3 regions of the Mesorhizobium sp. M1328 genome follow, and region 1 is predicted to be linked to each of the others. Evidence: predicted binding sites of a transcription regulator. Region 1 holds the regulator's gene; each other region holds the start of a gene.
The links. The regulator LexA, encoded in region 1, represses DNA repair genes until DNA is damaged. The targets are predictions, from matches to a motif close to TGTTCNNNNTGTGTTCNG.

Region 1 (10,508 bases):
GATCATCCTTGATGCCGAACGCAAATGGCAGGCCTTCGGCAAGGCCGATGCGGCGCTGATCGCGTCGGGGACGGTATCGCTGGAACTGGCACTGGCGGGTGTGCCGATGATCTCCTGCTACCGGCTCGATCCGGTCATGCGCATGGTGCAGCCGCTGATCAAAGTATGGAGCGCAGCCTTGCCCAATCTCATCGCCGACCGGCCGGTTGTGCCGGAACACTACAATCAATATGTGCGGCCGCATTATCTGGCGCGGCAACTGGAGGCGCTGTTCTTCGACACCGCCTACCGCGCCTGGCAGCAGGACGGTTTTGCCGACATTGCCGGGCGTATGGCAACCGACAAGCCGTCAGGCGAGATGGCGGCGGGGGTGGTGATGGGGATGGTGAGGAAGTGAGTGAATAGTGAATAGTGAATAGTGAATAGTAGTTCTATAGACAGGGAGCGACGCTTTGCTACTCCCATTCACCATTCACCATTCACCATTCACCATTCACCATTCACCATTCACCATTCACCGCTTCGCGATCGGCACATAATCCCGTTCCGGCGCGCCGGTATAAAGCTGGCGCGGGCGACCGATCTTCTGGTGCGGGTCCTCGATCATCTCCTTCCACTGCGCGATCCAGCCGACGGTGCGGGCGACCGCGAACAGCACGGTGAACATGGTGGTGGGGAAGCCCAGCGCCTTCAGCGTGATGCCGGAATAGAAATCGACGTTGGGATAGAGCTTCTTCTCGATGAAATAGGAATCGGTCAGCGCAATCTTTTCCAGCTCCATGGCGATGTCGAGCAGCGGATCGTCCTTGATGCCGAGCTCGCCCAGGACTTCGTGCGCGGTCTTTTGCATGATCTTGGCGCGCGGATCGTAGTTCTTGTAAACGCGGTGGCCAAAGCCCATCAATCGGAACGGATCGTTCTTATCCTTGGCGCGCGCAATGAATTCCGGGATGTGATCGACATGGCCGATCTCGCCCAGCATGTTCAGGGCTGCCTCGTTGGCGCCGCCATGTGCGGGACCCCACAGGCAGGCGATACCGGCAGCGATACAGGCAAAGGGATTGGCGCCCGATGAGCCGGCCAGGCGGACGGTCGAAGTCGAGGCGTTCTGTTCGTGATCGGCGTGCAGGATGAAGATGCGCTCCATCGCGCGCGCCAGCACCGGATTGATCTTGTATTCCTCGCAAGGCACGGCGAAGCACATATGCAGGAAGTTGGCTGCGAAATTCAGCTCGTTCTTCGGATAAATGAACGGCTGGCCGATGTGGTATTTATAGGCCATCGCCGCGATCGTCGGCATCTTGGCGATCAGCCGCATTGAGGCGACCATGCGTTGATAAGGGTCCGAGATGTCGGTGGAATCGTGATAGAAGGCCGACAGCGCGCCGACCACGCCGCACATCACCGCCATCGGATGCGCATCACGGCGGAAGCCGGTGAAAAAGCGCGACATCTGCTCATGCACCATGGTGTGGCGCGTCACCCGGTAGTCGAAATCGTCCTTCTGCGCCTTGGTCGGTAGTTCACCATAGAGCAAGAGATAGCAGACTTCGAGGAAGTCGCCGTGCTCGGCCAATTGGTCGATCGGGTAGCCGCGGTGCAAGAGAATGCCGGCATCGCCATCGATGAAGGTGATTTCCGACTCGCAGCTCGCCGTCGACGTAAAGCCGGGATCGTAGGTAAAGACGCCGGTGGTGTTGTAGAGCGAACCGATGTCGATGACGTCAGGTCCTACCGAACCACTTCGTATCTTGAATTCATGGGTTTTGCCGCCGAGTTCCAGCTTTGCCGTCGATGCCTGGGTTTTGCCGCCAAATTCCATTTTTGTCGCAGGTTCGGTCATAGCAAACTCCTTTTTGTTTCCTCAGGCCGGCAAAGGCAAAATATCTGAACCCAACACGTCAAAAGCATCGGAACACGCACATTTGCGCCCGCAATTGAATCTGCGCGCCAGATTAGGCCAAGACCCAATGTTGCACTGCGAAACGCACCTTTCAATGCCAATCTTCTTGGGCCAGTTTGCTAATCGATTTGATCAGCGATCCGCCCCAGGCTTTCCTCGCGGCCCAGCACGGCAAGCACATCAAAGACACCTGGCGAGGTACTTTTGCCAGTGAGCGCGGCGCGCAAAGGTTGGGCCACGGAGCCGAGTTTATGGCCGCCGGCCTGCGCATAGTCGCGGATCGCGGCTTCCGCTGAGGCGGCAGACCAGTCCGAAACCGTCGCTAGTGCCGCATGAGCGCCCCGCAGGATCGCGCGCGCCTCACCGCTGAGCAGCGCCGCCGCCTTCTCGTCGACCGGAAGCGGCCGCTCGACGAACAGGAATGCAGCCCCTTCAACAAGTTCGACCAGCGTCTTGGCGCGCTCCTTCAGGCCCGGCAAAGCGGCAAGCAGTTGCGCCTTGCGTCTGTCGTCGAGGCGCGCGGCGATTGCCGGGCCGCCTTCTAGATAGGGCAGAGTGGCGATGAAGACGTCGAGCAGCGCTGCCTCGTTCATGCGGCGCATGTGCACGCCGTTGAGCGCTTCGAGCTTGGCGAAGTCGAAACGGGCGGCGCCCTTGTTGACGTCGCCAATGTCGAACCATGAGATCATGTCGGCGATCGACATGATCTCATCGTCGCCGTGGCTCCAGCCAAGCCTCGCCAGATAGTTGAGCAGCGCCTCCGGCAGGTAGCCCATGGCGCGATAGGCCTCGACGCCAAGCGCACCGTGCCGCTTCGACAGCTTGGCGCCGTCGGCACCGTGGATCAACGGGACATGCGACATCGACGGCACCTCCCAGCCCATGGCCTGGTAGATTACGGTCTGGCGTGCGGCGTTGGTCAAATGATCGTCGCCGCGGATGATGTGGGTGATGCCCATGTCGTGATCGTCGACGACGACGGCATGCATGTAGGTTGGATTGCCGTCCGAGCGCAGAATAATGAAATCGTCGAGATCCTTGTTGGGAAAGCGCACGTCGCCCTGGACGCGGTCATGCACCACCGTCTCGCCGCCTGTCGGCGCCTTGATGCGGATCGCCCCCTTGGCGCCGGCCGGCGCCTCCGACGGGTCGCGGTCGCGCCAGCGTCCATCATAGCGGGGAGGCAGCCCCTTGGCCCGTGCGCTCTCGCGCATTGCTTCCAGCTCGGCAGGCGTCGCATAACAATAATAGGCCTTGCCTATGCGAACGAGCTCCTCGGCCACCTCGCGATGGCGCGGCGCACGCTCGAACTGCGACACCGGCTCGCCGTCCCATGTCAGGCCAAGCCAGGAAAGCCCGTCGAGAATGGCCGCGGTTGCCGCATCGGTGGAGCGCTCGCGGTCGGTGTCCTCGATGCGCAGCAGCATCGTGCCGCCTGTGTGCTTGGCATACAGCCAGTTGAACAGCGCCGTGCGCGCGCCGCCAATGTGCAGATAGCCGGTGGGCGAGGGGGCAAAACGGGTGACGACCTTATCGGGCATGGTACTCTCAGGCGGGCGAAGGAAGTGGGTTTGCGGACTTTCGCGCATTGCGCGTTCATGTAGCATAGGAGGTCGAGGGCGCAAGGGGCAGACCCGATGGCTGTGCGAGGCCGTGGTGCGGGCGAGGGCGAGGACGCTGGTAGCGGCGTCAGCGAACGCTTGCTGTTTGCCGCTCCCCTGCCTGTCCTGCCGACACCGGCATTGCTGCCCGCTCCGCGCTTCGATGCTCCGTCGCTGCCGGCCAGCGACCCTGCAACGGTTCCCGTGCCCGCGGTCGAGTCCATCGTGCGCCTACGCCGGCGTTTCCGCCTTCCGTCACCGTCCCGTATCCGCAACAGCGTAACCTCGGCGGCCGGCCTGGAACTCGACCGCGGCGTCGCCTTCCTGCTGGTGCCGGTGTTCCTCGCATGCGGGGTGGTCGTGTATTTCGCGATGGCGGCCGAGCTGGCCTTCCCACAGCCGATAGCTATCGTCGCCTTGGCAGCCCTTTGTGCGGTCGTCTCGCGGTCATGGCCCAGGACGCGCCTGTGCTTCATGGTGGCGTTGCTCTGCGCGCTTGGCGTGCTTGCCGCCAAGTTCGAGACCTGGCGTGTCGGGACGCATATGCTCGGTTCCGAAATCTCGACGCGGCTGACCGGTCGCGTCGTATCGTACGAGCCCATGGCGAGCGGCCGCATCAGGCTGACGATCGATGTGATCTCAACCGCCAGGCCGACACTGCGCTACATGCCGGAACGGGTCCGCGTTTCGGCGATGAAGATACCGGCTGAGCTGACCGCCGGTTCCGAGATCGCCGGCTATGTGCGGCTGCTGCCGCCGACCGGGCCGGTGCGGCCCGACAGCTATGATTTCTCCTTCGACAGCTATTTCGCCGGTATCGGCGGCAGCGGCTTTTTTCTCGGCAATCCGAAAGTCGTGTCGTCGGGCAGCATGCCGCTTGCCGCGCGGCTTTCTTCCGCGATCGAAGACGCGCGCGAATCCATCGCCGACCATATCCGCAGCCGCATCGGCGGCGCCGAGGGCGAGATTGCTGCTGCGCTAATCGTCGGCGTGCGCGCCGGCATTCCCGAGGAGATCAACGAAGCGATGCGGCGCACAGGCATCTACCACATCATCTCCATCTCGGGGCTGCATATGGCGTTGGTCGCCGGCACCATCATGGCGCTGCTACGCGGCGCCTTTGCGCTGTTTCCCGATTTCTCATCGCGACGGCCGGTCAAGAAATATGCCGCGGCCGCCGCGCTTTTTTCGATTGCGGCCTACCTCGTCTTTTCCGGCATTGTGGTAGCGGCCGAACGCAGCTTCATCATGCTGGCGGTGATGCTTATCGCCGTGCTGTTCGACCGGACCGCGCTCACCATGCGCAACCTGGCGATCGCCATCGCCGTCATTCTGGTGTCGCCGCACGAGGTGGTCGGTCCGAGCTTCCAGATGTCCTTCGCCGCGACGGCGGCCCTTGTCGGCGCCTATGCAGGCTGGTCTGATTACCGCGCCGGCAGGGCCACCACGCCGCCGCCCCGGCGGTCGCCGCTACGCTTTGCCACTCGAAAGGTCCTGCTGGGCATGGGCGGCCTGGCGATGACCTCGATCATTGCAGGGAGCGCCACGGCGCTTTTCGCCATATGGCATTTCCAGCGCGTGGCGCCGCTCAGCCTGTTCGCCAATCTGGCCATCATGCCTATCGTCTCACTGGTCGTCATGCCCTTCGCCGTCCTCAGTGCGCTGGCGATGCCGTTCGGCGCGGATGGGCCTTTCCTCTACGTGATGGGCAAGGGGCTGACGGCGATGATCGCCCTGTCCGGGTGGATCTCCGAGCGCTCGCCGATCGATGCGGTCGGGCTGATTTCGCTGAGATCTGTCCTTTTGGTGACGATCGCCCTCGTCATTGCCAGCATGGCGACGACCTGGTTGCGGCTCGCGGCACTTCCTTTCGCGCTCGCCGGCTTGCTAACGACAACGCAGACGCGCGTACCCGATGTATTGATCTCGGAGGACGCACGGCTGGTCGCGCTGCCGATCGGCAGCGGTGAACTCGCGGTCAACCGGGCACGCCCGAATGAGTTCACCATCGACAACTGGAAACGCGCGCTCACATCAGAGGCTATCGTCGCGCCGGAAACACCTGGAAAGAACGATCCGCAATTCGACATTGCCGATCCGGCCGACCTACCGCCGGGCATGCCGTTCATTTGCACGGACGGCCTCTGCCTTGCCAGGCATCCATCCGGCGCGATCATCGCGCAAGCCAAGGACCGCGATACTGCACGGCCAGCCTGCGCCTTTGCCAGCTTGATCGTCATCGACGACGCCACCGCCCATAATCCCTGCTACTACGACCGGCTGGTCCTCGTCGTCACCAAACGGCAACTGGCGCGCGCGGGAAGTGCGGCCGTCTATTTCGATCCACAAGCGGCAACACGCGCCGAAATCCGCTTTGCCGTCGAAAAATCATACCGGCCCTGGCACGTGCAACGGAAATTTTCACGCGCGGCGCGGGGCCTGCCGCCATACCGCAGGGCCGACAAACCCAAAGCCGGCGCCAAGGGCGGAGCTCAGTAGCGGCGGATCAGTCCGACGAGCTTGCCTTGCACCTTGACCCTGTCTGGTCCGAAGATGCGCGTCTCGTAGGCCGGATTGGCGGCTTCCAGGGCGATCGAGGCGCCCTTGCGACGGAACCGCTTCAGCGTCGCTTCCTCCTCGTCGACCAGTGCCACCACTATCTCACCGGGGCTCGCCGTATCGGCATTGCGGATGATCACCGTGTCGCCGTCGAAAATGCCAGCCTCGATCATCGAATCGCCTTTGACCTCGAGCGCATAATGCTCGCCGCCCATGATCATATCCGGCGGCACCGAAATCGAATGCGTCTGGTGCTGGATGGCGTCGATCGGCACACCGGCGGCGATGCGGCCCATCACCGGGATCGAAACGGCGGCGACGACATCGTCGTCATTGCCGGCTGCAGGGACGCGCGACGATGTCGGCTTGCCCTGCCGAGGGGCACCTTGCCCAAGACTGCCCTGGATGACACTCGGCGAGAACTTGCGTGCCGCATTGAGGCCGGGGGCGATCGAGTCAGGCAGGCGCAGCACCTCCAGCGCACGGGCCCGGTTGGGCAAACGGCGAATGAAGCCGCGCTCCTCCAGCGCCGTTATCAGCCGATGGATTCCCGATTTGGAAGCCAGGTCGAGCGCTTCCTTCATCTCGTCGAAGGAGGGCGGAATACCGCTTTCCTTCAACCTTTCGTGAATGAACATAAGCAGTTCGTGTTGTTTGCGTGTCAGCATAGCGACCCCCAACAGAATCAGAAAAACAAACCCAGAACAAACCCTATCTGTTCCAGTTGTGTTCCGCAACTGTTTAAAGTTTAATGAATGCGTTAAGGCTCGGGAAACAAACCACGCCCCTACCGGAATGCCGCATTTTCACCCGCCGCGAGCCTCATCGCCTTGATTCTGCTGTCGTTTGCGCCCTTCTGGCTTCCTAGAAGGCGCCACTGGCATCGGCCGTCGGTCGGCAAAAGGGCACGGAATTGAACCCGTATCGACTGTGCGGTTTGGTCAATGCACCGTGAACGAAACGAACTCAAAACGCCAACCTCGGGTTAACTCCTGGTTTCCACCGCCTGGTCAGGCTGCTTCTCGCTGGTGGAGCCTTGCTGCGCGCTACCCGGTAATGGAAGAACAGTCGATGCGTGTCCGGCGTTGCGTTGAATTTTTGGGGGAGCAGGCAAATCATGACAGGAATTCCCGATCTCGCGGCCATAAAGGCGATGGATGCCGCAGATCCGCTGCGCGCGATGCGCGACCGTTTTGTGTTGCCGCAAGGAGTGATCTATCTCGACGGCAATTCGCTAGGAGCTGCTTCACGTGCCGCTTTCGATGAACTGTACAAGGCCGCGACCGAGGAATGGTCGCATGATCTCATCCGCGCATGGAACACGGCCGGCTGGTTCAACATGCCGCTTGAACTTGGCGACCAGCTCGGGCGCCTGATCGGTGCCGCGACCGGCCAGACGGTGGTCTGCGACACGACGTCGGTCAACATCTACAAGCTGCTGCACGCCGCCATGGCCATGCGTCCGCAGCGGCGGGTCATCGTCGCCGAGGGCGATAGTTTTCCGACAGACCTTTACATGGCTGAAGGTGTGGTTTCGACGCGAAAAGATACGCTGCTGCGCCTCTCGGGGGTCGACGCGCCGACCATCGAAGAGCTGATCGACGAACGCACTGCCGTGGTGCTGGTCAACCACGTCAACTACAAGTCGGGCGAACTGCGCGACATGCCGGGGCTGACGCGCAGGGCCCAGGAGGCCGGGGCGATGATCGTCTGGGATCTCTGCCACACCGCCGGCGCGATGCCAGTCGAGCTCGACAAGGCAAACGCCGATTTTGCCGTTGGCTGCACCTACAAATATCTGAATGGCGGACCGGGCGCGCCTGCCTTCATCTATGCGGCTGAGCGGCATCTTGCCGACATCCAGCAGCCGCTCACCGGCTGGTGGGGCCATGCACGGCCCTTCGCCTTCGAGCCAGGCTATGCGGCCGGCACCGGCATCCGCCGGTTTCTGTGCGGCACGCAGCCGGTCCTGTCGATGCGCACGCTGAAGGGCGCGCTCGACATCTGGAACGATGTCGACATGACGGCGGTGCGCAAGAAGAGCATCGCGTTGGCCGATCTGTTCATCGAGCTTGTTGATGCAAGGTGCGGCGCTTACGGGCTAACGCTCGAAAGCACGCGCGACGGGGAAAAACGCGGCAGCCAGATTTCATTCATGCACGAGCATGGCTACCAGATCATGCGCGCGCTGATTGAACGTGGCGTGATCGGCGATTTCCGCGCGCCATCGACCATGCGCTTCGGCTTCACCCCGCTCTATGTCGGCTATGCCGATGTCTGGCAGGCAGTCGAAGTGCTTGAGGACATTCTGCGCACCGGTGCGTGGAAGGATGCGCGCTTCGCCATCAAGGCGGCTGTCACTTGAGATTGATGCGAGAGCTGGAATCGTGAGGCTGGCGACGACGCGCCGAGCGATGCTTACGGCTACGTTGCAAGGCCATATTGCCAGGGGAGGGCGCAGGGTGTTCGAACGTCACATTGCCGATTGGGACAACGCCTATACCAACGGCGCCAACATAGCCGGCAGCGATCGCTGGCCGGCGGCCTGGATCGAGCCCGCGCGGGTTTTCCGCAACGTGCTTTCGACCGAGGGCAGGGCGCGGCTCGACATGGCCTATGGCGATAACCCACGCAACCGGCTCGATCTTTTCCTGCCGGCCATCAAGCCCAAGGGACTCGTGGTGTTCGTTCATGGCGGCTATTGGATGGCATTCGACAAGAGTTTCTGGTCGCATCTTGCCACTGGCCCTGTTGATCGCGGCTATGCGGTGGCGATGCCGTCCTACACTCTCTGTCCGCAGATACGCATTGGCGGCATCGTCAAAGAAGTCGGCGCGGCGATCGGCAAGGCGGCGGCGATGGTCGCAGGGCCGCTGATGCTGACCGGACACTCGGCCGGCGGCCATCTTGTTAGCCGGATGGTTACGGCGACGACGCCGCTGGCGCCCGAAGTGGTCCGGCGCGTTCGTCATGTGCTGTCGATCTCGGGGGTGCACGATTTGCGCGCGATCATGCGCACCGGCATGAACGAGACGCTGGCGATCGATGAGGCCGAGGCGCAGGCCGAAAGTCCGGTGCTGCTGCGCCCGATGGACAAGGCCCGCCTGACCTGCTGGGCCGGCGGCGGCGAGCGCGCCGAATTCCTGCGCCAGAGCGCGTTGCTGGCCAACATCTGGATCGGCCTGGGTGCCGCGACCAGCTCGGTGGTCGAGCCTGACCGGCATCATTTCAACATCATCGACGGTTTGGCCGATCCAGACCATCCGCTGACCCGGACTTTGATCTCGGAGTGAGGCAGGTTCAGCGTAGCATCAGCACGTCGCAGGGGGAGCCTGCCGCCGCGGCAGGCGCGAACGGCGCGCGGACGATCAGCCCGTTGGCATCGGCCAGCATTTTCAGCATCGAGGAGTCCTGGATGCCGAACGGCGTCGCCACGAGCGTGTCGCCGTTGTCTGTGACAACGGCCCGCACATAGTCCTGCCTGAGATCATTGGCCGGCATGGCACCACCGAGCCGTGCCCGACCTATATCCTGCTGAAAGGCGCGGCCGCCGAGCCGCGCCAGCAGCGGCTTCAGGAAGAGCTGGGTGCAGACCAGACTCGCCACCGGATTGCCGGGCAGGCCGATGCAGCGAATGTCGCCCAGCCGCCCGAACATCAGCGGCTTGCCCGGCCGCATGGCGATCTTCCAGAAATCGAGCGTCATGCCTTGCCCGGTCAGCACGTCATGGACGAAGTCGTGGTCACCGACCGAGGCACCGCCCAGCGTGACGATGACATTCGCGCCAGCCTTCACGGCCTTTTCAACCAGCGCAGCGATCGCCTCCCTGCGGTCCGGCGCGATGCCAAGGTCGAGCGCGCGCGCACCGACCGACTGTGCGGCAGCGGCGACACCATAGGCGTTGGAGGAGATGATCTGGTCGGGGCCAAGATCGCTGCCCGGCGGCAGCAATTCGTCGCCGGTGGCGATGATGGCGACCAGCGGCCGTTTGACCACGCGGACCTCGGGGTGGTTGGCCGACGCCGCCAGCGACAAGGCCGCCGGATCGAGCAGGCGGCCGTTGGGCAGTAGGACATCGCCCTTGGCGAAATCGAGCCCGAGGCGGCGGATGTTTCGCCCCTGCACCGTCGGCTCCGTCACTTCGACGCTGCCGCCGCCGAGATCGCGGACGTTCTCCTGGATGACGACGGTGTCGGCGCCTTCGGGAAGCGGCGCGCCGGTAAAGATGCGCACGGCCTGCCGCTGCTGCACCGATCCGGTAAAGCCGCGTCCGGCCGGCGCCACGCCGACCACCGAAAGCCTTGCTGGTACGGACGCGATATCGGCCGCCCGCACGGCATAGCCGTCCATGGCGGAGGCGTTGAACGGCGGCTGGGTGCGGAGCGCCACAACCGGCTCCGCCAGCACGCGGTCGGCGGCATCCAGCAGCGCGACGCGTTCGCCCG
Region 2 (10,508 bases), on a different contig from region 1:
TGGCGGCATTCGCCGCCAGCCCGAGCTTCCCGAACACGAAGACATCGCGCCGGAGCGAACGGAACGGCGCGACGATGAGTTCGACCTCGACCGTGACGAGCCCGACGATGACGCTCTGCGTCGTCGCAGTGTCGATCAGGCTATGAGGCGCGCTGCACGCCAGGCCGCCCTTGACCCCAATGATGGCATTGAGCTTTGAGCGCATGAAGAACGCCAAGAAAAGACGTCTGTCTGCCTATCTCGACCCTGACGTAATGAGGGCGCTGGCAGATTACGCTGGGCGGCGCGAGGTCTCGCTGTCACTGGTCGCCGAGGCTGCGCTCGCGTCGTTCCTGTCGCCGGACGCCGAAGAACGAAAGCAAGCCGCGATAACTCGCCGCCTCGACCAGATCGATCGACGCGTGCAGCGGGTCGAGCGAGACGTCGGAATTGCTATTGAGACGCTAGCATTGTTCGTCCGTTTTTGGCTCAACTCGACTCCAGCCTTGCCGGAATCCGCGCAAGCGGAGGCGCGCGCCAAGGGCTTGCAGCGCTACGACAATTTCGTCGATGCGCTCGGTCGCCGGCTCAGTAAAGGCCCAAGGCTGAGGCAGGAGATAGCCGACGATGTCCCGCCAGCGCCGCCAGCGACTGGATGAGCTGCCGGCAAGACAGGCGCTTCAACAGGTGCCCGATTGGGGAGCCATTTTGCGCAGCTGATACCCATCAGATCACCTTTCATCGGAGTGGCGGGCCTCGGCATTCGTCTCCATAGTCGATCTCAGGCAGGCGGTGTGCGTTGCCGGATTTGAGTTCAGATGACCGCGCATGCTTGGTGAAATTTCGAGCCTCGCGCGCGCCGAAACGGTTCTTGCCCGGGCCGTAACCAAAGATTGCAGATGAAAATCGGTTTGAACTGCCCGGTGACAAAGAAGGCTTATTGACAGCATCGCTGTCGAAACCGGACATCGAGCCACAACCGATGCCCAGGGCTTCTTCTCAGGCGCAATAACTTTGAAACAAATCCTGCCGGCAGGCGTTCCAGCATGGCGGGCGGCGTTGCCGGAGGACCCAATGCCCGACGAATACAATGACATCGTCATCCCCCAAAACCACGATGCATCGCCACTTCGGGAGGAGGAGTATTTCGTCGTCTGCCCGGCGTGCGGCCAGGCGTTCGACATCAGGTGTATGGCAGAGGCGCTTCATCACAACGAGCTGGGCCACGAGCCCTACGACCTCGACTCGTAGGCGGCGGTTACCGACGACCGTCGACGAAGGTCGATCCTGGTCGAGACGAACACCGAGGCTAGTTCTCGCTCTTCTGGCTGGCATTACGGTCTGATCGGCTTACAACGAATCCCCGTCGCGAGGGCGGAGCTTCGCCGGAACGCAATGTCGTGACAGATACCTTGCGGGCTTTCAGCGACGACTTGATTGCCGTTGTGGTTGTTATCGATGTGACGCGGCCCGACCGGGTTGTTAAGCCAGGGCGAGGACGCTTATTCCACCGCAACCATGTCGCCCAGTTCCGTCACGACGCTTCGAAGCAGACCTATTGCCGGCATCGGGGCCGGGACGAACATGTGATCTCCATAATGGGTACGAGCCGGAGCCCATCGCGGTTGAACTCGCCGACCGGCGACCAGGCGGTCATTCTAAAGAAAGGTTACCGTTGAGCGGGATGCCCGCGTTGCCTTCACACGAAATGTGCTGGGCGTCTCCTTTCACAGCGCACACAAGCGACGCGTCCCGGACGGGCGCGCCGCCTGTTGCCGAGAGCGACGATCGCGAATGCGCGAACGCTGGGTGTCAGGTCGCGATAGGGCCAGATCTGACTTGCTTCACTAGTAATCCGAAGACGCCAGCGACGCACTAGGTGAACTCGTGCCCTAGCAGTCGAGCCCATTTATCCCTTCGTCCGCCCATATTCCGGCTGGACAGCGCCGCACCCTTAGGCTGTTCAAAGGCGCTTGCATTTCCCCTAGGCGCACACCGGCCATTGTATCGCCGGAGCGGCAACCCGCTGAAGTCCGGCGGTGCTTTCTCAGCCGAGTGATCGCCGACTTGTCGACCGTGATCACCCCGCCGCAGTCAATCCGCACAGTGAGTTTGTTCCCCGCGCGATCGATGCGGGTAACGTCCCCAACAAGAACCACTCGGTCGCCGGCCCGGACTTTGGGCGGTGGATCAATCGTGTAAGGATGGTCATACGAAGGAATGCTCACCCTGGCGCGCCCGCTGGGGAGAATCGTGATGACGATACCTGTCAGCGCAACCTCATCGCCGACCTCAAATTCGCGAGGCATGTTAACGTGCAGCATGGTCTTCCTCCCGATGCTTTCCTAATTCACGCTTTGCTAAATTAATGCCCGGCCAACCGGGTTGGTTGCTTGCAATCGACTTCGTACGGTTCCGCACAATTCCAAGCTGGTATGCACACCAAGTTGGCCTTGGATTGGCCTTGTGTGCGTCAAATTCTGCAGAAATGGTTTGAGATGCAGCGATGACCTTGGCGCGCCCGCCCAGCCACGTGTTAGCGGAGCGGCGGACTCTTCTCGGTCCAGCGATGGCCATAAACGCCGACCCTGGAGCGGAAATGGATCTTTCGCCTTCAGGTACGTCGTTCCGGTAAATTCGAGGAACGCCGACGCCGAAGCAGGTACCGTCTGCTGTTACCAAACTGACGGCTCCCTCGGAGCGGAAGTTGACCACCGGCCCACCGTTAGGTCCGGCCGGTGGGATTCCAAACGTCATAGAAGCCGGTCGATGCCTTTACCTGCCACGCGGCTATTGGAGCCAGATCATCGATGCTGGTGTCGTGCGCCTACGCGCAGGTCAGTTCTGTTTCATGCGTCGGGAACTTCACGGTCAGCGACGTCATCATCCAGCAATGTTCAGCCAGGCCATATGTTGTTCGCAATCGTTGCACATGGAAGGCTCCGATCGGGGTGACATTTCAATTGCCGGGGGCAACCGGGAAAGACGTTGGAGCGGCGAGCCGGAAAGGCTAGAACGATGGCACAAGCCTTGCCCTTCTTCGCGCCAGGCTTCGAGCTTTTTGGCGAGCGACCCTGAGCTCGGGCAGCGTTGGTTGCCACCAGCCTCGCTGCCGTTCCGTTAACCCGGCAGTACGCCGAGCGGGCCATGTTCTAATCAATTCAGCTAACGTCGCCGAACGCCATCTGCCCCAGACATGGTCGACGTTCGCCTCGATCAAATGCGGATAGAACGCTGCTAGCTCCGAGGCGTCGACGAGTTCACCCGAAATCTCGGTGAAGACCACGATGCCGTATTGCTCCGTTGCCACGGCACGGCCAAGCTGGGGTAAATCGTCAGGGGCAGTGGATAGCGACGTCGCCTGCGTTCGGCATACCGCAATCTGGCGGCTTTATATTCCTCGGAGTCTTTGGACGCTTCCCGTCGCCGTTTCCTCTCCTCCGGTTCCGCGCGGCGTGCGGCCCTTTCGATGCTTGGCCAATGGCGCCTCAATTCCTCGTAGGAACGGAAAGGCACCCTCCAGGCCCGCAGTTCGTCGTCCCAGCTCGCCCATGGAACGGCTCGCAGTTCCTCGAGAACCGTCCGCGAATATGGCGTGCGGATGCGCAGGTCATCCGCGACTTCCAGATACCGGCTCGACAGGGGATCGAAGGCGAAGGCGTCCCGTCCCTTGCTGTCATCATGTGCTACTCGTAGATCCGCCTCTTGCGCAAGCCAGCGCTGGATGCGCCGCGCGGCGGTCTTTCCCGGTACGAACCAGCTTCTGCGCTCGTCGCTCCACCTGGCGCGCGGGAATGCCTGTCGAAACCGCTCTACCGCCGCTCTATCGTACGGAAAGTGCGCTTCGGCACCAGGAGCGGGCTGCGGTGCAGCAGGGGCGTGGGAGTTTTCCATCAGATTGCGAAGCACAGCACTGCTCGCAAACAACGCGGTGCAGCTCATTTGGGTCCAAGAACACCAGAACGTATAGTCAGAGCCGCAAGGGGAGCCGATGAGGCGATCGGTGAAACTGCTCAACGAGCTAGCGCGGCGAAACCTTCGCCGCGCCGAACCGTTTATTCTGCTCCAGGAGAGGTCCATTCATGCCCAGACGAGATGCAAAAAACCCAACGGCCAGACGGCCAACGAGCCCTCGTTCGCATCCCATGAAAGGCGAGGAGACGGAAGTGAACCACATCGTCGAAACGCAAGGTATATCGCCAGCCCAGGCGCGGGAGCTTGTGCGGCGCCACGGAAACGATTGGCGTAAGATCGATGAAGCCGCCAAGTCTTATAAGGACGACAGCTAAGCACTTCCAAGGCGGGGGAAGGGAGCTTTGTCACGGCAATCCGCGGGTGCAATCGAGCGGATCGGCTTGAGGTGACGAATGACCACCATCGCAACCTTCAACGCAAACGGCGTGGCAGCGATCTGGTCCGGGTTCATGTTGCTCGTCTTGAGCAGATGCGCGGCCGTTTCTACCCGTAGGTCCTGAAAATAGGGCAGATGGCTCCGCCGGAGCTCACCTCATACGCAGGCCAAGCGCAAGTTCGGCCCGGTGGCACAACTTCGCGCTTCCACCAGTGAAGGATCGCCGTCGCGCACTTGCCAACGGGTCTCGGCGCCGACGCGCCATAAATGGAGTTCGAGGCGATTTTTGCCCAGGCGCAAGTCGTTCAAGGTGAGTTCCTCTATCCAGTCGGGCAGCCTGGGATCGATGTACAGCTTGCCATTTGGAGCGTCGGGCTGGAAGCCGATGATCGCCTGCAGAAGCGAAAAGCAGGATCCGGCCGCCCATGCCTGCGGAACGTTCGCCCCCTTATACTGCACGGGGAAAGTCGTGGGCGTTCGCGGCAATCCGGCGAACAGCTCTGGCATTCGATGTTGCATGAAGTAGATTGCGGCGCTGCTCACGTCGCGAGAGAGGCGACAGGCTTCCGCGAAAAAGCCATAGCGCCGGAAGCCGAGCGCGATCAACCCGTTGTCATGCGGCCATACAGAGCCGCGTTGATAGGAATGTGGATTGTAGGCCGGGTGATCGGCCGAAAGTGTCCGGACCCCCCAACCACTCCACATATCCGGCCTCGTCAGCCTATGCACCACCCTGACGGCTCGTTCGGGTGGGACTATTCCCGACCAAAGACAGTGACCAGGGTTGGAAGCGACGCTCAGCACCGGCTTCTTGTCGCCATCCAACGCGAATGCGTAGAAGCCGGACGCCTCGTCCCAGAAGACCTGGTTGAATCTATCGAACAAGCTCTTGGCTTTGAGGCGAAGCTGCCCGGCACGATCGCCATCGCCTCTGGCATCGAAGATTTCAGCCATGCGCTGCCAAGCATCATAGACATAGCCCTGCAATTCGCAAAGCGCCTTGGGTCCCTTCACCAGGGTGCCATCAGGATAAACCACGGCGTCACCGGCGTCTTTCCAGCTCTGGTTCTCGTACCCGGCAGCCGAGCGGGTTTCGTATTCCTGGAAACCGTCGCCGTCACGATCCCCATACCGGTCAATCCAATCCAGGCACTTCTCGGCCGTTGCGATATGTCGCTCGAGCAGGCTGGCGTCACCGGTGCAACGCCAGGTGTTGTGGAGCACGATAAGATACAGAGGCGTGGCATCGGCCGTGCCGTAATAGGGCGTATGGGGGATCAAATTGAAATGAGCGAGTTCGCCGGTGCGCAGCTCATGCATTATCTTTCCCGGTTCCGCATCGCGGTAGTCATCGCGTTCGGTGGCCTGAAATCGCCCTAAGACGTCCAACGCGCCGCGCGAAAAATCTGGATAGACCAGGGCATTCTGAAGCGAGACTATCAGGCTGTCGCGACCGAAAAGGCTTATGAACCAGGGCAGTCCGGCGGCCGGCACGTATTCTAGTTCGTCCGTGCCTTCGATCGGCAGCCGCAGCGCGGCCATGTCTTCGACCGCCTGATGGTAGAAGCGGTGAAATTCGTCATTGGAACAGTTGAACTTCAAGGCGCTGCCTTGCCATCCGCCGAGGCGTTTTGCAGCCTTCGACTCGAGGCATTTGTCAATGCAGGCTCGCGGCGCCCGATAGATTGTCTCGCCATTGCCAAAGTCGTAGAGAAGGCAAGCATGCCATGTCGCGCCCGGTTCGAGCTTGATGTCGAAGCTGATCCGGCCATTGGCATAGACGGGCTTTGTGGCCGTCCGGCGGACCTTCACGATGACGTCTCGCTTGAAGTCCCGATTGGCGTAGGAGGTACGAAGGCTCGCCGCTCTGGACAACCATTCCGTGGTAATACGTCCGCGTCGGATGATTGCGTCGGCCTTGACTTCGAAAAGATCGGCAAAGTCGCTGCGCATGGCAACTTCCAGATTGAAGCGCACTGGCTTTTGCCCGTGGTTTACGAGTTCAAAATCCTCATGCAGCCCACCATCCAAGGCGCGGCCGATTACCAGCCCCAGGTTGCCTGCTGGCACATGGTTCGTTTCGGTCGCGAACGCCTGATTGACCAGATAGATCTTGGCGGCGAAGTAGGCGATGTTTCCGGAACTGAGGAGGTCCCATGGTTGCCCATTGGCAAAGATCTGCCAGCTGGATATCAGGCGTGTGTCAGACGCATACAACCCGTTATACGTGGGCCAGGCGATCTGGCCATCCGGTTCGGTGACGAGGAAGCTGCGTCCCTGGTTGATCGCCAGACGCGGTGGTCCGACTGTGATCTCTAGCGTCATCGGTTCAACCGTCACCCGATCGATCAGCATCCACGGGAACAGATTGAACAGCCAGCGTCGGCCGCCGCCGCGATCTTCGGCCACGAGACCTGACGTCTGCCTTGAACGCCTGGCCCCAGATCGTCACGAAATCACGTCCCAGGTAGGCGACCCACCACCCGGTCATCGACGAGTTCGAACAATCGGACCGCTTCGAGCACATCCTCCAGCCGACCCACAACCACGCGCTGCGAGCCTCACCCATTCATCACCAGCGTGTGGGCGAAGCTGTGAGCCCACGGCCATTGCGCACATCTGCCCTTCGCCACCGGAATCGAGCCGGCGAACTGCCATCCTCCAACGCGCGAGCCGGAGAAAGATGGATGCGCTCTGGCGACGCGCGGCGACACTGCAATCTGGTCGCTCGACGGCACGCGTCCATCCGGAGTTGTCCTCGACCGTCTTTCATCAAAATAGTCGCCAGCATCAGGTGCTTGCGGGCGCCAACCTTCGAAGTGTCTTCAGATCAAACTGGTGTATTCTCGGCGAGTGTCAACGAGGAGCCTTGGTGACGAGACTGAGACCGATCCGAGCATTTGGGACACTGCAGACCGTGCCCAGGCCAAAATGGCTTGGCTGGCATGGCGCTGCCACACTGGCGATCTGGATTATTGGCGCTGTTCATCCAGCTCGCCGAGCACCGCGATACTCAGGCTCTGCACGCCAAGATGGACGAATTTGCTTCGCGCAGTCGGCGATGCTGACAATGAGACGGCGAAGATCGACAAGAAAGAACCAAAAGAAATTGAGGCTCAACGAGAGCAAAAACAGCAATGAGATTGAACAAGCCACGGGCTGCCACCATAGTCCCGGCCGGATGCCGCCATGCCCAGAACTCTGATTGTCATTGGTTTGATCATAGTTGCCATAGGCCTATTGTGGGCCTGGTTGTCGCGGGTCGGTCTGGGCAGATTGCCCAGTGATATCGTGATCCAACGTGAGAGCTTCACGTTTTATGCTCCGAACCGGGATTCTGATCAGCATCATTCTGTCGTTTAGTACTGTGACTACTCAGCCGATAGCGAGGACGGCGAACCCGCGTCGCCGGAGGATAAGAACGACGCGGGCCGATCGGAGATATCCGATCTGGCAGCAAAAATATTAGGGAAAGAGTTTGCTGCCGGGACAGAACTTTCCCTGCGCGCCGGTGTTCCATCGCGTGAATAAAAAAAGCCCGCCGCACAGTTTGATGCGGCGGGGCCGATCACGCGCTGTTGCACCGGGCGGGGGCTCGGGGTCGGGCATGCCCTGTGCGCGCGGATCAAGGGAACTTTAGATGCATCAGCTGCAATACGTCCACCAACCGACGGTTGGACAACACGAGGCTTGATTCCGAGAGCTTTCTCTCAGTGCCGAAGGGGCAAGATAGCTGCCAGGAACTCAGCGTTGGCGCGGCACGTTGCTAAGTCGTTGACCTTCGCAAAGGATGCATGCAATGGCGAAAGACATATCTCGCGAGGAAGAGCAACGCGGCACCGAAAAAGTTCTCTTCTGGGGCGCTGCGATTGCCCTTATCCTTTTTGTGTCTCTGCTGACCATCGCCCTCATCGGGACGTCCTGATCTGTTTCGACAGCAGGATTGGACCGGCGGGCGCGAGTCTTGGCGAGCTTAGGGCGGATGCCGGGCTGCTGCCCGTATAAGCCACTCCCATCCGCCGTTTGTCGTCTCGATCGCGAGTGGCAGCAACGCGCAGAATTCAGAAACTGTCCCAATCCGACCCGGTCGGCTGTCCTTCGCTGGAGACGAAAAGCCACGAGCAGACGCTACAGGCCTAACTTCTCCCGCAGTGCATCAATGCGTTTAGAAGCCTCCGCCTTGCTGAGGCCATCAGCGTAGGCGTCAGGGTCGTCGGCCTGTTCGGCAAGAGTTTTCAAATAGGAGGCTTGCGCGGGAGTCATTGGGTCAGCTCCGCTGACCCAATCTTCCGGGTCCTTTTCGACATTTGCCGATGCCTCGATTTTTGGGTTGTGCTGGTCGCCCATGATCAATCTCCCTCGATGATCACCACAATGAGAAATGATCATGATTTGTTCCGCCACATTGGTAGCTTTCTCAGACCGTTTGCACTGGCCCGGTCTGCGGATCGAATAGAACCAGCGAAGGCCGCGTTCGAGCGGCGCCTTTGCTTGGACTGCGCTGCCGTAGAAAAGCTGCGTCGTCGTCATATTTTTTAATTAATTCAGCTACTTCAACAGTCGCAATGGAATCACGTGAGAGCTGTTGCAATCGGCCGCTCCGCCGCCTATTGTGTCTTGCAACAGCTCGGAGCTAAACGTAGGGTAACTGTTGAATTGGCTGATTTTGTTGAATTAAATAACGATCAGCGTCGGGAAAAAGTCAATTCCGACCAGCGCTTCATTGCGCTCAAGGAGGCCCAAAGGAAGGCGAAGAGCTTTCGGGGATCCCTCGTCTGGCACACCGTGAACAGCATCGACCACCTGATGCGAAGCTACTACGACGCCGCGGGCGTACGACACCAAAAGGCAGAGGGTCGGCGCTCGCCGACGAGCGAAGCTCTCAAGGCGGATTGGGAAGCAGCTCGCGCGTCGGCCCAAGAAACGCTCTCTGCGCGACAGGAGCAGATGGAGCGCCAATCTGCTGTCAATCGCGCGCTCCGGCTTGGACGTGTTCCCCTGATCGCCGCAAGAATTATCAGAGCAATCGATGACGCCGGTCTTCTCGGGGAAGGCATTCGTATTGCAGGCACGAATGCGGTCTACGCCTATGAGGCGGCGGCCGGAGTGTTCGTGGATCCCGGAATCACATCGACGCAAGATATCGATCTCCTCATGGACTCGCGCCAGTCCCTCAGGATCATGTCTGGCGCCAACGTCGAACATGGAGCGCTCATCAACCTTTTGCGTAAGGTCGATCGGTCTTTCGAGCGTTCATCCGCCACGTTCCGCGCGGTGAACCGCGACGGATACCTCGTGGATCTGATCAAACCGCTTGCAAACCCGGCGTGGAAGCCGAGCCGGGAAACTGTCGGGAAGGCCGACGACGAATTGGTGGCCGCCGAGATCGCCGGCCTGGCATGGTTGGAAAGTGCCCCTGCTTTCGAAGCAATCGCCATCGATGAAAAAGGCGGACCGTTACGGCTCGTGGTTCCCGATCCGCGTATTTTTGCCGCTCACAAGTTCTGGGTCTCAAAACGAGCGGATCGCGAGCCAATCAAGCGCCGTCGCGACCTGGCCCAAGCGCAAGTGGTTGGCCGGCTGACGACGCAGTATCTCGAGCATCTCCCCTACGAAGCAAGCGAGCTTCGGGTCCTCCCAAGGGCCGTTTTCGACGAGGCTAATCATTTATTCGCGCGACCAGCGTCGCGGCTGTGAATGTCTGAGCTACATGTTGGCCGGCTGAATTGGCCCTCAACTTCCAACCGATCGAAGACGCGGCCCAGCAGCGCCAGATCGGAGGGACGAAAGACGCCAGCTTCCTCTGCTTTGGGACCAATTGGCATGACACCCCTTGATGTAGGCTCAGCCGACAGAATCGAACTAATTGGGCGGCTGCCAGCCGCCGAACCAGATCCTCCACCCCCGCGTGGTCGTTCTCCACCGAGAACGTCTCGCCGGAAGGCAAAACATGCACGTCGAGCCGATCCTTGGAAACGTCGATGCCAACAATGATTTTCTAATCGGGCTTCGCTTGTGGCCGCCCTAGACATAGCGGGCTGTTCTGCTGGAGCGGCGATGGCCAGTCGGGCACCGGGTTGCTGAGCTATCGCGGTCGCGGCACCGCATTTCGCAAGTCTCTGCACGTCATGCCACGATCGCCGGTTTTGCTTGTTGCAAGGCCGGCACTCCTGCCTTT
Region 3 (10,508 bases), on a different contig from region 1:
CAGCAGAACCACCTTTCGCCCGGCAAGTATCAGGCAGCCGCCGGCGTAGCATCCGATACTGCCGGCACCGGCGATTACGATCGTCTTGCCACGCGCGACCATGCGATGGCCCTGTCCTGGTCGAGAGGCCTTGTCACAGTTATACGACATGAAAACCATAATGTCGGCGGCATGGCTGGCCCTTATGTCTGGCCGTGACAGGCCTTGCGCTTTCGACTATCGCTTTTGCCCATGACGCTGCCTACCGATCCCACTAGAAATCTGGCTGCTCTCATTCGCTGCGTTTCCGTGACGCCCGCCGAAGGCGGTGCGCTGAGCGCGCTGGAAGAAATGTTGAAGCCGCTCGGCTTTGCTGTCGAGCGCCCGGTGTTTTCCGAATCCGGCACACCGGACATAGAGAACCTTTTCGCGCGGCGTTCCGGCAACGGCCCGCATCTGATGTTTGCCGGCCATACCGATGTGGTGCCGGTGGGCGATGAAACAGCCTGGACGCACCCGCCCTTTGCCGCCGAGATCGCCAATGGCGAGATGTTCGGCCGCGGCGCCGTCGACATGAAGGGCGGCATTGCTTGTTTCGTCGCGGCGGTAGCGCGACATATCGCGCAGAAGGGCGGCCCGAAGGGGTCGGTCTCGCTGCTGATAACCGGCGATGAGGAAGGGCCGGCGATCAACGGCACGACGAAACTGCTCGAATGGGCGGCTGCCAAAGGCGAGAAATGGCATGCTGCGATCGTCGGCGAGCCGACCAATCCCGACGCGCTCGGCGATATGATCAAGATCGGCCGGCGCGGCTCGCTGTCGGGCACGGTCACCGTCAACGGCCGCCAGGGCCACGCCGCCTACCCGCAGCTAGCCGACAACCCGGTGCGTGGCCTGGTAACGCTGGTCGACGCCTTGCTTCACCCGGTCTTCGATAACGGAACAAGGGATTTCCAGCCGACCAATCTTGAGGTCACTTCTATCGATGTCGGCAACCCTGCCACCAACGTGATCCCGGCGAAGGCGGCGGCTACCTTCAATATTCGCTTCAACGACACATGGACCGCCGAGACAATCCAGGCCGAGATCCACAATCGCCTCGACCGGGCGGCGAAACGCAAGAAATACCGCGCCGGCAAGAAGACGCCGGTCGACTACGAGATCGCTTGGCGCGACGGGCCGAGCCATGTTTTCCTGACACGCGACGACAGGTTGATCGAGACGCTTGGCGGTTCGGTCAAGGCGGTGACCGGCAGGAAGCCGGTGCTCTCCACCTCCGGCGGCACCTCCGATGCCCGCTTCATCAAGGATTATTGTCCGGTGGTCGAATTCGGACTTGTCGGCAAGACCATGCACATGGTCGACGAACGCGTGGCGATTGCCGACCTCGAGACGCTGACGCAGATTTATCTGCGCTTCGTTGAAGACTGGTTTGCGCAGGACATATCCTAGTGATGCTTTCCGCGGATGAAACCTACGCTTCGCTTGCCGGCGCCTGGCGGCTGATGCTCGGCAAGGCCGACGGATTTCGCCTGCTCGACCTTTCGGCGGACGGTTTCTGGAACTCCTTTTTTGCCATCGTCGTCGCGGCGCCGGCACTGATCGTCGGCTGGGTCGGTATTGCCAACGAGATCGGCGATCCCAACGCATTCGTCGGCCGTTTCAGCATGTTGATCCGCCTGGCCACTGTCGATATCGGCGCCTGGGTGCTGCCGCTCATAGGCCTCGCCCTGGTGGCGCCGCGGGTCGGCGTCGGCGGCCGTTTCGTCCATTATGTCGTGGCCAGCAACTGGGCCTCGGCGATCATCGCCTGGATGATGCTGCCATCAGCGTTGATCCGGCTTTTCCTGACGTCGGCCAACGAAGTCTCCGGACTGGTGTCGCTGCTGCTGTTCGCGCTGTCGATGGTATTGACCTGGCGGATGACCAACGTCGCGATCGGCAGGGGTGCGGCTGTCGGCAGCGCTGTTTTTGCCGGTATGTTCGTGGCGTCGCTGATCGTCCTGTTCGGCCTGCAGGCGCTGCTCGGTATCAGCGTGCCGGATCAGCCAGGCGTAGGATAATCGACGCCGACGAGAAACAGCCCGTCGGGCGGCGCCACCTGACCGCAGGCCCCACGGTCGCGCGCCTCGAGCGCCGCCTTGAGGTCGGCAATGGTCCAGCCGCCTTCGCCGACACGTTTGAGCGAGCCGACCATCGAGCGCACCTGGTTGTGCAGGAATGACCGCGCCGAAGCGCGGACTTCGATGAAATCGCCCGCCCGGCTGACATCCAGCCGGTCGAGCGTGCGGACCGGGCTGGTGGCCTGGCACTGGGTCGAGCGAAAGGTGGTGAAATCATGCCGGCCAAGCAGCACCTTTGCCGCTTCGTGCATGGCACCGGCATCGAGCTGCTTCGGTACCCACCAGATCCTGCCCTTGTCGAGCGCCGCCGGCGCGCGGCGGTTGACGATGCGGTAGAGGTAATGGCGGCCGATCGCCGAGAAACGCGCATCGAAGCTATCCGGCACGACGGCGGCCTTCAGGATGGCGATGCGCACCTTGGCCGCTTGCAGATGCGCGTTGACGGCGTCGCGCACCTTGTCGCCGGGCCATGCCTTGATCAGATCGAAATGCGCCACCTGAGCGGTCGCATGGACGCCGGCATCGGTGCGGCCGGCGGCGCGCAGCGAAACCTGCTCACCACAGAACTTCTCGATCGCCTGCTCGATCGCCTGCTGCACCGAAGGCTGGTTGGCCTGGCGCTGCCAGCCGGCGAAGAGACTGCCGTCATATTCGATGTCGAGGCGAAAACGCGGCATTCCCGGATCGAGGCGAAATCAGGCGGCGAGGGCTGAGCCGAAGGCCGAGGCGTAGACCAGCCTGCCGGTCTCCGGCGCCTCGCCCCAGGCAAGCGCCTGCAAAGCCTCGCCTTGGTACTCGCTCTCGAATTTTACTGCACGGGCGCGGTTGTAGCCGAAGCGGCCATAATAGGCCGGATCGCCGAGCACCACGGCGAGCGTCTCGCCGGCAGCTTTCAGGCGGATATGAGCCTCGCGGACCAACGCACCGCCGATGCCGGTGCCGTGGAACGACGGCTCGACCGCCAGAGGCGCCAAAGCCACCGCCGGGAAGCTCTTGCCGCCATTCTGCACGAAGAGCCGTGAAAACAGGATATGGCCGACCACTTGCCCGTCTTCGTCCGCCACCAGTTCGACGACGGCATCACCGCCGGTGACCAGCGCGTCGACCAGTCCGGCCTCCGCCTGCTGGCCGAATGCGTGTTCTTCGACAAGGCGGATCGCCTCGCGGTCCCGCGGCGTCGCCGCGCGTATGGACATCATGCTCATGACAATTTCATTCCTTTTTCGAGCTTGGCCCCGCGCAGAAACTCCTGCGCGGCAATGGGCCTTCCGCCCGCACGTTGAACTTCGACCAGCCTGATCGCGCCTGACCCGCAGGCGACCGTCAGCCGATCGTCGAGAATTCCTCCCGGTTCGCCGGCGCCTTGCAAGAGCGTCGAGCGAAGCAGTTTCAGCCGCTCCATGCGGCCGCCGATTTCGGCCTCGCACCATGCACCGGGAAAGGGCGACAGGCCGCGAATCTGGTTGTGCACGTCGCCGGCAGGTCGCAGCCAGTCTATGCGAGTCTCCGATTTATCGATTTTCTTGGCGTAGGTCACCCCCACCTCGGCCTGTGTGGTAAATGTCAGTGTATTCCGTTCCAGCCGTTCGAGCGCCTGCACCATCAGAGCCGCACCCAACACCATCAGCCGGTCGTGCAGATCGCCGGCCGTCATGTCGGGTCCAACGGCGCATTTTTCAACCATTGCCACCGGCCCGGTGTCGAGGCCTTCCTCCATCCGCATCACCATCATGCCCGTCTCGGTATCGCCGGCCATGATGGCGCGCTGGATAGGGGCGGCGCCGCGCCAGCGCGGCAACAGCGATGCGTGGCCATTGAGGCAACCGAGCCGCGGCGCCTCGAGAATGGGTTTCGGCAGAAGCAGCCCGTAGGCGACTACCGCGGCGACGTCGGCACCCAACGCGCGGAACGCCTCCTGCTCCGCCTCGCCCTTCAGCGACACCGGCGTGCGAACCTCGACGCCCAACCGATCCGCCTCGCGCTGCACCGGCGACGGCGTCAGTTCGAGCCCGCGCCGGCCGCCGGCGCGCGGCGGCTGCGTGTAGACGGCTGCCAATTCATGCCCGGCCTCGGCAATCGCCCGCAGCGTCGACACGGAGAATTCAGGCGTACCCATGAAGATGACACGCAGGGGCATTCGTCGACCCCTATCCCACCATCTTGCCTGGCGCCTTGTCCCTGGCGAGCTTCTTGAACTTTTTGACCACCATGTCGCGCTTCAGCTTGGAGATGTAATCGATGAACAGCACGCCGTTGAGATGGTCGATTTCATGCTGCAGGCAGGTCGCCATCAGCCCCTCGGCTTCGATCTCCTGCAGCTTGCCGTCGCGATCGAGATATTTCACCCGCACCGCTGCCGGACGCTCGACCTCGGCGTAGTAGTCCGGGATCGACAGACAGCCTTCCTCATAGACCGAACGCTGGTCGGAGCTTTCGAGGATTTCGGGATTGATGAAGACGTGCGGTGCCGGCGTCTCGTCCTCCTTGGCGAGGTCGATGACCAGCATGCGCAAGGGTTCGCCGACCTGGATCGCAGCGAGGCCAATGCCGGGCGCGTCATACATGGTGTCCAGCATGTCGCCGGCCAGTTTGCGCAAGTCGCCGTCGACACGCTCGACCGGTTTTGAAACCTGGCGCAGGACGGGATCGGGGAGGATGATAAGCGGCTTGATCGACATGGCGTCTCACCTAAGACCTCGCAGGAAAAGCGTCAACCGGGGCGCCTTCGGGTCGTTCACGTTTTGATCTGTGCCGGTAGACCGAATCATCTATGCTGTCGGCATGAACGATCTGGCCACCATCCTGTCCGAACCTGTCGCCCGGCTCGGCGCCACCACGATCACGCTCGGCCATGCCCTGGGTTTCGGCGCAATGCTGTTCCTCGGACTGTTCGTGGCGCTCGTCGTTGCGCTCTGGCGATCGGCCAAGGCGCGTGCGGTGGCGGCCGCCGAAGCCGCCGACCACGCCCGCGACGCCGAGGTGCGGATGGCCGGCATCTTGGCAAGCCAGGCGGAAATGCAGGGCCGCATGGGCGCCATCGCAGAAGTGTTCGGGGCGCGCCAAGCGGAACTGACACAGTCGATCGGCCAGCGCCTCGATGCCATGACCGGCCGCCTAGGCCAGACCATGACCGAGCAGACGAGATCGACGCATGAGAGCCTCGCCAAGCTGCAGGAACGGCTGGCGATTATCGATGTCGCGCAAGGCAACATCCAGTCGCTGGCCGGCCAGGTCGTGCAATTGCAGGCGATCCTTTCCAACAAGCAGACGCGCGGCGCCTTCGGCCAGTCGCGCATGGAAGCCATCGTCGCCGACGGATTGCCGCACGGCGCCTATGAATTCCAGGCGACCTTGTCGAATGGCAGCCGGCCCGACTGCCTGGTGAAGATGCCGAACGGCGCACCGTCGCTTGCCATCGATGCAAAGTTTCCGCTCGAGGCCTGGAATGCCATTCGGGCCGCCGAAGGCGCCGACCTGCAGAAGTCCGCCGCACAGGCTTTCCGCCGCGACATCGAGGTGCATGTCCGGGATATTTCCGAAAAATACCTGATCCAGGGCGAGACGCAGGACACCGCCTTCATGTTCGTGCCCTCGGAATCGGTGTTCGCCGAAATCCATGAGAATTTCGAAGCCGTTGTCCAAAAGGCGCATCGATCGCGGATCGTCATCGTCTCGCCATCGCTTTTGATGCTGTCGATCCAGGTCATCCAGGCAATCCTCAAGGATGCACGCATGCGCGAGCAGGCGCACCTGATCCAGGGCGAGGTTATCCGGCTGATGGAAGACGTGTCTCGGCTCGACGAGCGGGTGCGCAAATTGCAGACGCATTTCGGCCAATCGGCCAAGGATATCGACGACATTCTGGTCTCGACATCGAAGGTGACCAGGCGCGGACAAAAGATCGAGGCGCTGGAGTTTGGCGTGCAGCCGGCGGAGAACACCACTGGTTCGAATGGCAGCGGAGCAAAAGCGGAAAGCAGCCCGCGCGTCGCCGATTCGAAAACCGGGCAGTTGAGGCTAAGGGTCGTCGAAGGCGACGATTGAGAGCTCCGCCGGAACCGGAGGCGAGCGCTTCGCCCGGGTCTGGCGCTACTGCTCCTCGATGATGGTCATGCCTTCGAATTCCGGCAGCCAATGCAGCGCCGAGCGATGCCAGATCTGCTTTCTCGGCACCAGTTGATCGCGCTGCCGTGCCGTCCCGACCCTGATGCCGTAAACCTTCGGTCCCTCGCCCGCCGACGTGGCGTAGAGATGCGAGCCGCACTCACCGCAAAATGCCTGAGCGCGCTTGGCGCCGCTCGAACCGGTCTTGATGTAGATCTTCGGCGTGCCCTTGGTGATCCTGTAATTGTCCTCGGACGCCGGCACCGTGACGCGAAAGGCCGTTCCGGTTAGCTTCTGACAATCGATGCAGTGACAAATGGTGGTCTTTTCCGGATCGACTTCGGCCTCGTAAGTGATGGCGCCGCAATGACACCCGCCGTCGATTTTCATCTTCGTTCCTCCCTAGCTTTTGCCTGCGATCATAGCCGGGACTGCCCGATGACGCATCGGTTTCCTCAAGCCATTTTCCTTAGGCCGGTTCTTGTCCGGATGCCCCCGCCAAGGCCTTGCTCCGGCGTTCCCAGGTGCCGGTGGTCTGCGGCTTGACGAAGAGCCGCGTCACCTCCGGCATCTCCGCCTTCAGCCGTGTCTCGAGGCGCTCGACGCAGGTCTCTATCTCCGGCGCAGACAGATGATCCTCGAACTCGATGCTCAAAGCGGCTACGATCTCCTGCGGACCCATATGCAGCGTCAGTGCGCCATTCGCGCGTTGCACCGCCGGGTCCTGCTGGACGATGGCCAGCACCTTTGTTTGCACCTCGGGCGAGGCCGGCTCACCGAGCAGCAGGCTTTTGCTTTCGCGCGCCAGGAAGATCGCGGTCGCGCCCAGGATGAGCGCGATGCCGATCGACGCGGCGCCGTCGAGCTTAGGCATGTCCAGCCGTTCCGCTGCCAATATGCCGGCGAAGGCGACAACGAGGCCGAGAAGTGCCGCGCTGTCCTCGAAGAGTACGGTGTAGACACTCGGATCCTTGCTGAGCTGCACCGCCTCAAGCCAGCCGTGGCTGCCTTTTTGGTGGCGGAATTCCTTCAGCGCCACCAGCCAAGAGGTGCCTTCGAAGAGGAAGGAAAGGCCAAGGACAGCGTAGTTCACCTTGGCGTTGGCGATCGGCTCCGGCGCCATGATGTGCGTCACGCCTTCGTAGAACGATATGCCGGCGCCCAGTGCAAAGACGAGGAGCGCGACGATGAAGCTCCAGAAGTACAGCTCGCGGCCATGGCCGAGCGGATGCGTGCGGTCGGCCGGCCGGGCGGCACGGTGCATGCCGTAAAGCAGCAGGCTGCCATTGCCGGTATCGACGAGCGAGTGGACGCCTTCCGAGAGCATTGCCGAGCTGCCCGTGAACAAGGCAGCGGCAAATTTGGTCAGTGCGATCGCAAGATTTCCGGCGAGCGCCGCATAGATCACTTTTTTCGACCCGCCATGCGCCGCCATGGTGTGCTGCCTTGGTTGATGCACCGAGATTGGCGGAGCGCCCGCCCACGCTCCACAGTTCCCACAACGCCCGAAGTGTCGAGTTGTTCAAAAGGTCAGTTGTTCAAAAGGGCGGCGCGGGGCTATTCGACGACCTCGTCCGTCCAGACCTTGAAGCCAGCCAGCGCGCCCGGCCCAAAAATGTGGGTCAGCGGCACATCGGCGGCATCGCGTCCGGAGGCAATCAGGATACGGCCGATGCGCGGCGCGTTGTTGCGCGGGTCGAACGCGTGCCAGCGGCCGCCGACATAGACCTCCATCCAGGCGGCGAAATCCATGTCCGACCACGGCTTTGGCAGGCCGATATCACTGATATAGCCGGTGCAGTAGCGGGTCGGAATGTTCAGGGCGCGGCAGAAGGCAACAGCGAGGTGGGCAAAGTCGCGGCACACACCACTCTGCTCGCGATAGGCCTCGGCGGCGGTGCGCGTCGGGCGCGCATTGAAATAGTTGAAGACGATGTGGTTGTGGACGAAGTCGCAGACCGCCTGGACGCGCGGAATGCCGAGCGGGGTGCTGCCGAACAGCCGCCACGCTTCATTCGCCAGCACGTCGCTCTCGCAATAACGGCTGGGCAGCAGGAACAGCAGCGTCTCCGACGGCAGATCGCGCACCTCGTGCTGCCACGCCGTCAGCTCGCGCGTCTCGAAGGAGCCGGGGTCGCGGATGACCGCGTCCGTGCCGAACGCAAAGCGCCCGGCCGGCGCAACGAGACGGTTGCACCAATTGCCGAAACTGTCGCGGTAGCTTTCGATCGGCACCGGCGGGTTCGACGTCAGGAAGTCCGGCCGCTCAAGATCGGATGCGCGCGAATAATGGACATTTAGCATCGCGATCAGCGGTGTTTCCTGCGGGAAATCGAAGCTCATCTGGCAACCGATGTGGATCCGCATTGTCGTCCTGACCGGCCTGCCTGATCATCAGCCGGCGAATCGCAAGGGCTGATGCTGCAGGGCGAAGAAGACCATGGCACGGACCGCTGCGGTTTACGAGGGAATTAGAAACCGGTTGACAGCCATCGGCCAGGGCGACTGCACGGCAGCGGCCTCTTGCAGTCGAGCGTTTTCTCTTGTTTCACTTCGCCAGACATCAACTGGAGGAACGAATCATGGCTAAGGGTGCGATGAAGGCAGGCAAGGAAGCCCGCAAGCCGAAGAAGGACGCGAAGAAACCCGCTCCGGCGCCGGCCCTGAAGGCACCGCCGGTGAAGGCGATGAAGCTGAAGGACAAGTAGGGCCGCAGCTACCGTTTCGGCTGATTTCGACCGGCCGCAAACGCGGCCGGTATGATTGTTCATTAAGCGCACGCGCATCCCCTATGGATGGGGCGAAGACAGTTTTGCGCGTTCAAGAAATCGGCCGGAAGCCATCGAAACGGAGCGTTCCGATGTCGTGGATTTTCCTGTTCCTCGCCGGCCTGTTCGAGATCGGCTGGGCGATCGGCCTCAAGTACACCGACGGATTCTCGAAGCCGCTGCCGACCGTCCTGACGGTAGCCTCGATGATCGTCAGCCTGACCTTGCTCGGCCTGGCGCTGAAGGCGTTGCCGGTCGGCACCGCTTATGCGATGTGGACCGGCATCGGCACCGTCGGCACGGCGCTGTTGGGGATATGGCTGCTCGGGGAGCCGGCGACGGCGATCAGGCTGGCCTGCATCGCGCTAATCGTCTGCGGCATCATGGGACTGAAGCTCGCGGCTTAGCCGATTCTGACAGACGAACGCGCTCGGGGCCGCTGCAAGGCGGCCCTGATTCTTGAATTCGGCTGATCAGCGCCGGAAGGCGCTATCGGGCGGAGAAGCCGGGCGGCGTCCTGCCAGTGCGCTGCTTGCGCGCGGCATAGCGCGCATCACGCTTGGCCTTGCGTTCGGCCTCGTCGGCAAGAAAACGGGCGATGCGCTCGTTCTCTTCAGCTTCCCGGATCTTCGCTTCGGCCTGTGCAGCTTCTTCCGCGGCGATGCGTGCCGCTTCGGCAGCTGCCTCGCGCTCGGCCTTTTCTGCTGCTTCGCGCGCCAGCTTTTCCTGCTTCAGCCTGGCCTTTTCGGCCTCGCGTATCGCGCGGGCCTCGAGGATCGCCTTGCGCTCCGCCTGTCGTGCCAGCACCGCTGGATCATCTGCCGCCGGCTTTGCCTTAAAGCGCTCCAGAAGCGCCTTCTTTGCCTCGTTTGCGGCATTGCGCCGCTCGAAAACGTCTTTTTCCCTGTAGATAGCCAAGTCCACTTCCCTGGAGTCAATTTGCGAGGCTTACATACGCGTGAAAACCGAGAGTTCAAGCGCCAAAACGGTATGCCAGCCATGAAATTCTGATCTGTTGCAAACGGGAGACGCCATTTCGATTGAATTCGACTGAAAGCCACCCGCACTGTTCACCATCCAGGCCTCTGGCGGGGCGACGGACTGATCGCTACCTGTAGCGCCAAGACAAACGCTGGGATGACACACTATGGAACTCGGTCTCTACACCTTCGCCGACGTCAGCCCGGAACCGGGTCCCGGTGCGATCGGTGCGCATGAGCGGCTGCGCAACCTGATCGAGGAGATCGAGCTGGCCGACCAGGTCGGGCTGGACGTGTTTGGTCTCGGCGAGCACCACCGTCCCGACTATGCTGCCTCGGCTCCGGTGGTGGCGCTGGCGGCGGCTGCCGAACGGACCAAGCGCATAAGGCTGACCAGCGCCGTCACCGTGCTGTCCTCCGATGATCCGGTGCGCGTTTTCCAGCAGTTTGCCACCCTCGATCTTCTGTCCGGCGGCCGGGCCGAGATCATGGCCGGGCGCGGCTCGTTCATCGAATCCTTTCCGCTGTTCGGCTACAATCTCGAAGATTATGAC

Region 2: the regulator LexA is predicted to act here: its motif matches at 8,713-8,730, upstream of NKH23_RS18525 (DUF3072 domain-containing protein).
Region 3: the regulator LexA is predicted to act here: its motif matches at 4,834-4,851, upstream of NKH23_RS01165 (DNA recombination protein RmuC).

The regions. Positions count from the first base shown of each region.
Region 1 covers NZ_JAMYLO010000017.1:524-11,031, forward strand. The annotation lists partial or broken gene NKH23_RS24740 (lipid-A-disaccharide synthase) at 1-397, shown strand, start outside; gene gltA (citrate synthase) at 515-1,843, opposite strand; gene gltX (glutamate--tRNA ligase) at 2,023-3,444, opposite strand; gene NKH23_RS24755 (ComEC/Rec2 family competence protein) at 3,541-6,003, shown strand; gene lexA (transcriptional repressor LexA) at 5,997-6,731, opposite strand; gene kynU (kynureninase) at 7,181-8,428, shown strand; gene NKH23_RS24770 (hormone-sensitive lipase) at 8,526-9,356, shown strand; gene NKH23_RS24775 (molybdopterin molybdotransferase MoeA) at 9,364-10,508, opposite strand, start outside.
Region 2 covers NZ_JAMYLO010000010.1:29,401-39,908, reverse strand. The annotation lists partial or broken gene NKH23_RS18575 (conjugal transfer protein TraG) at 1-199, shown strand, start outside; gene NKH23_RS18570 (CopG family transcriptional regulator) at 183-638, shown strand; gene NKH23_RS18565 (hypothetical protein) at 718-948, opposite strand; gene NKH23_RS18560 (hypothetical protein) at 1,054-1,230, shown strand; gene NKH23_RS18555 (hypothetical protein) at 1,872-2,303, opposite strand; partial or broken gene NKH23_RS18550 (hypothetical protein) at 2,990-3,873, opposite strand; gene NKH23_RS18545 (hypothetical protein) at 4,146-4,268, shown strand; gene NKH23_RS18540 (amylo-alpha-1,6-glucosidase) at 4,487-6,739, opposite strand; gene NKH23_RS18535 (DUF2905 domain-containing protein) at 7,520-7,693, shown strand; gene NKH23_RS18530 (hypothetical protein) at 8,130-8,255, shown strand; gene NKH23_RS18525 (DUF3072 domain-containing protein) at 8,459-8,677, opposite strand; gene NKH23_RS18520 (GSU2403 family nucleotidyltransferase fold protein) at 8,987-10,027, shown strand; partial or broken gene NKH23_RS18515 (IS110 family transposase) at 10,209-10,325, opposite strand.
Region 3 covers NZ_JAMYLO010000001.1:231,833-242,340, forward strand. The annotation lists gene NKH23_RS01130 (2-dehydropantoate 2-reductase) at 1-102, opposite strand, end outside; gene dapE (succinyl-diaminopimelate desuccinylase) at 232-1,431, shown strand; gene NKH23_RS01140 (transporter) at 1,434-2,042, shown strand; gene truA (tRNA pseudouridine(38-40) synthase TruA) at 2,024-2,779, opposite strand; gene NKH23_RS01150 (GNAT family N-acetyltransferase) at 2,798-3,307, opposite strand; gene fmt (methionyl-tRNA formyltransferase) at 3,304-4,233, opposite strand; gene def (peptide deformylase) at 4,250-4,780, opposite strand; gene NKH23_RS01165 (DNA recombination protein RmuC) at 4,884-6,146, shown strand; gene NKH23_RS01170 (GFA family protein) at 6,192-6,596, opposite strand; gene NKH23_RS01175 (cation diffusion facilitator family transporter) at 6,676-7,641, opposite strand; gene NKH23_RS01180 (transglutaminase-like domain-containing protein) at 7,764-8,573, opposite strand; gene NKH23_RS01185 (hypothetical protein) at 8,789-8,914, shown strand; gene sugE (quaternary ammonium compound efflux SMR transporter SugE) at 9,067-9,381, shown strand; gene NKH23_RS01195 (DUF6481 family protein) at 9,464-9,892, opposite strand; gene NKH23_RS01200 (LLM class flavin-dependent oxidoreductase) at 10,122-10,508, shown strand, end outside.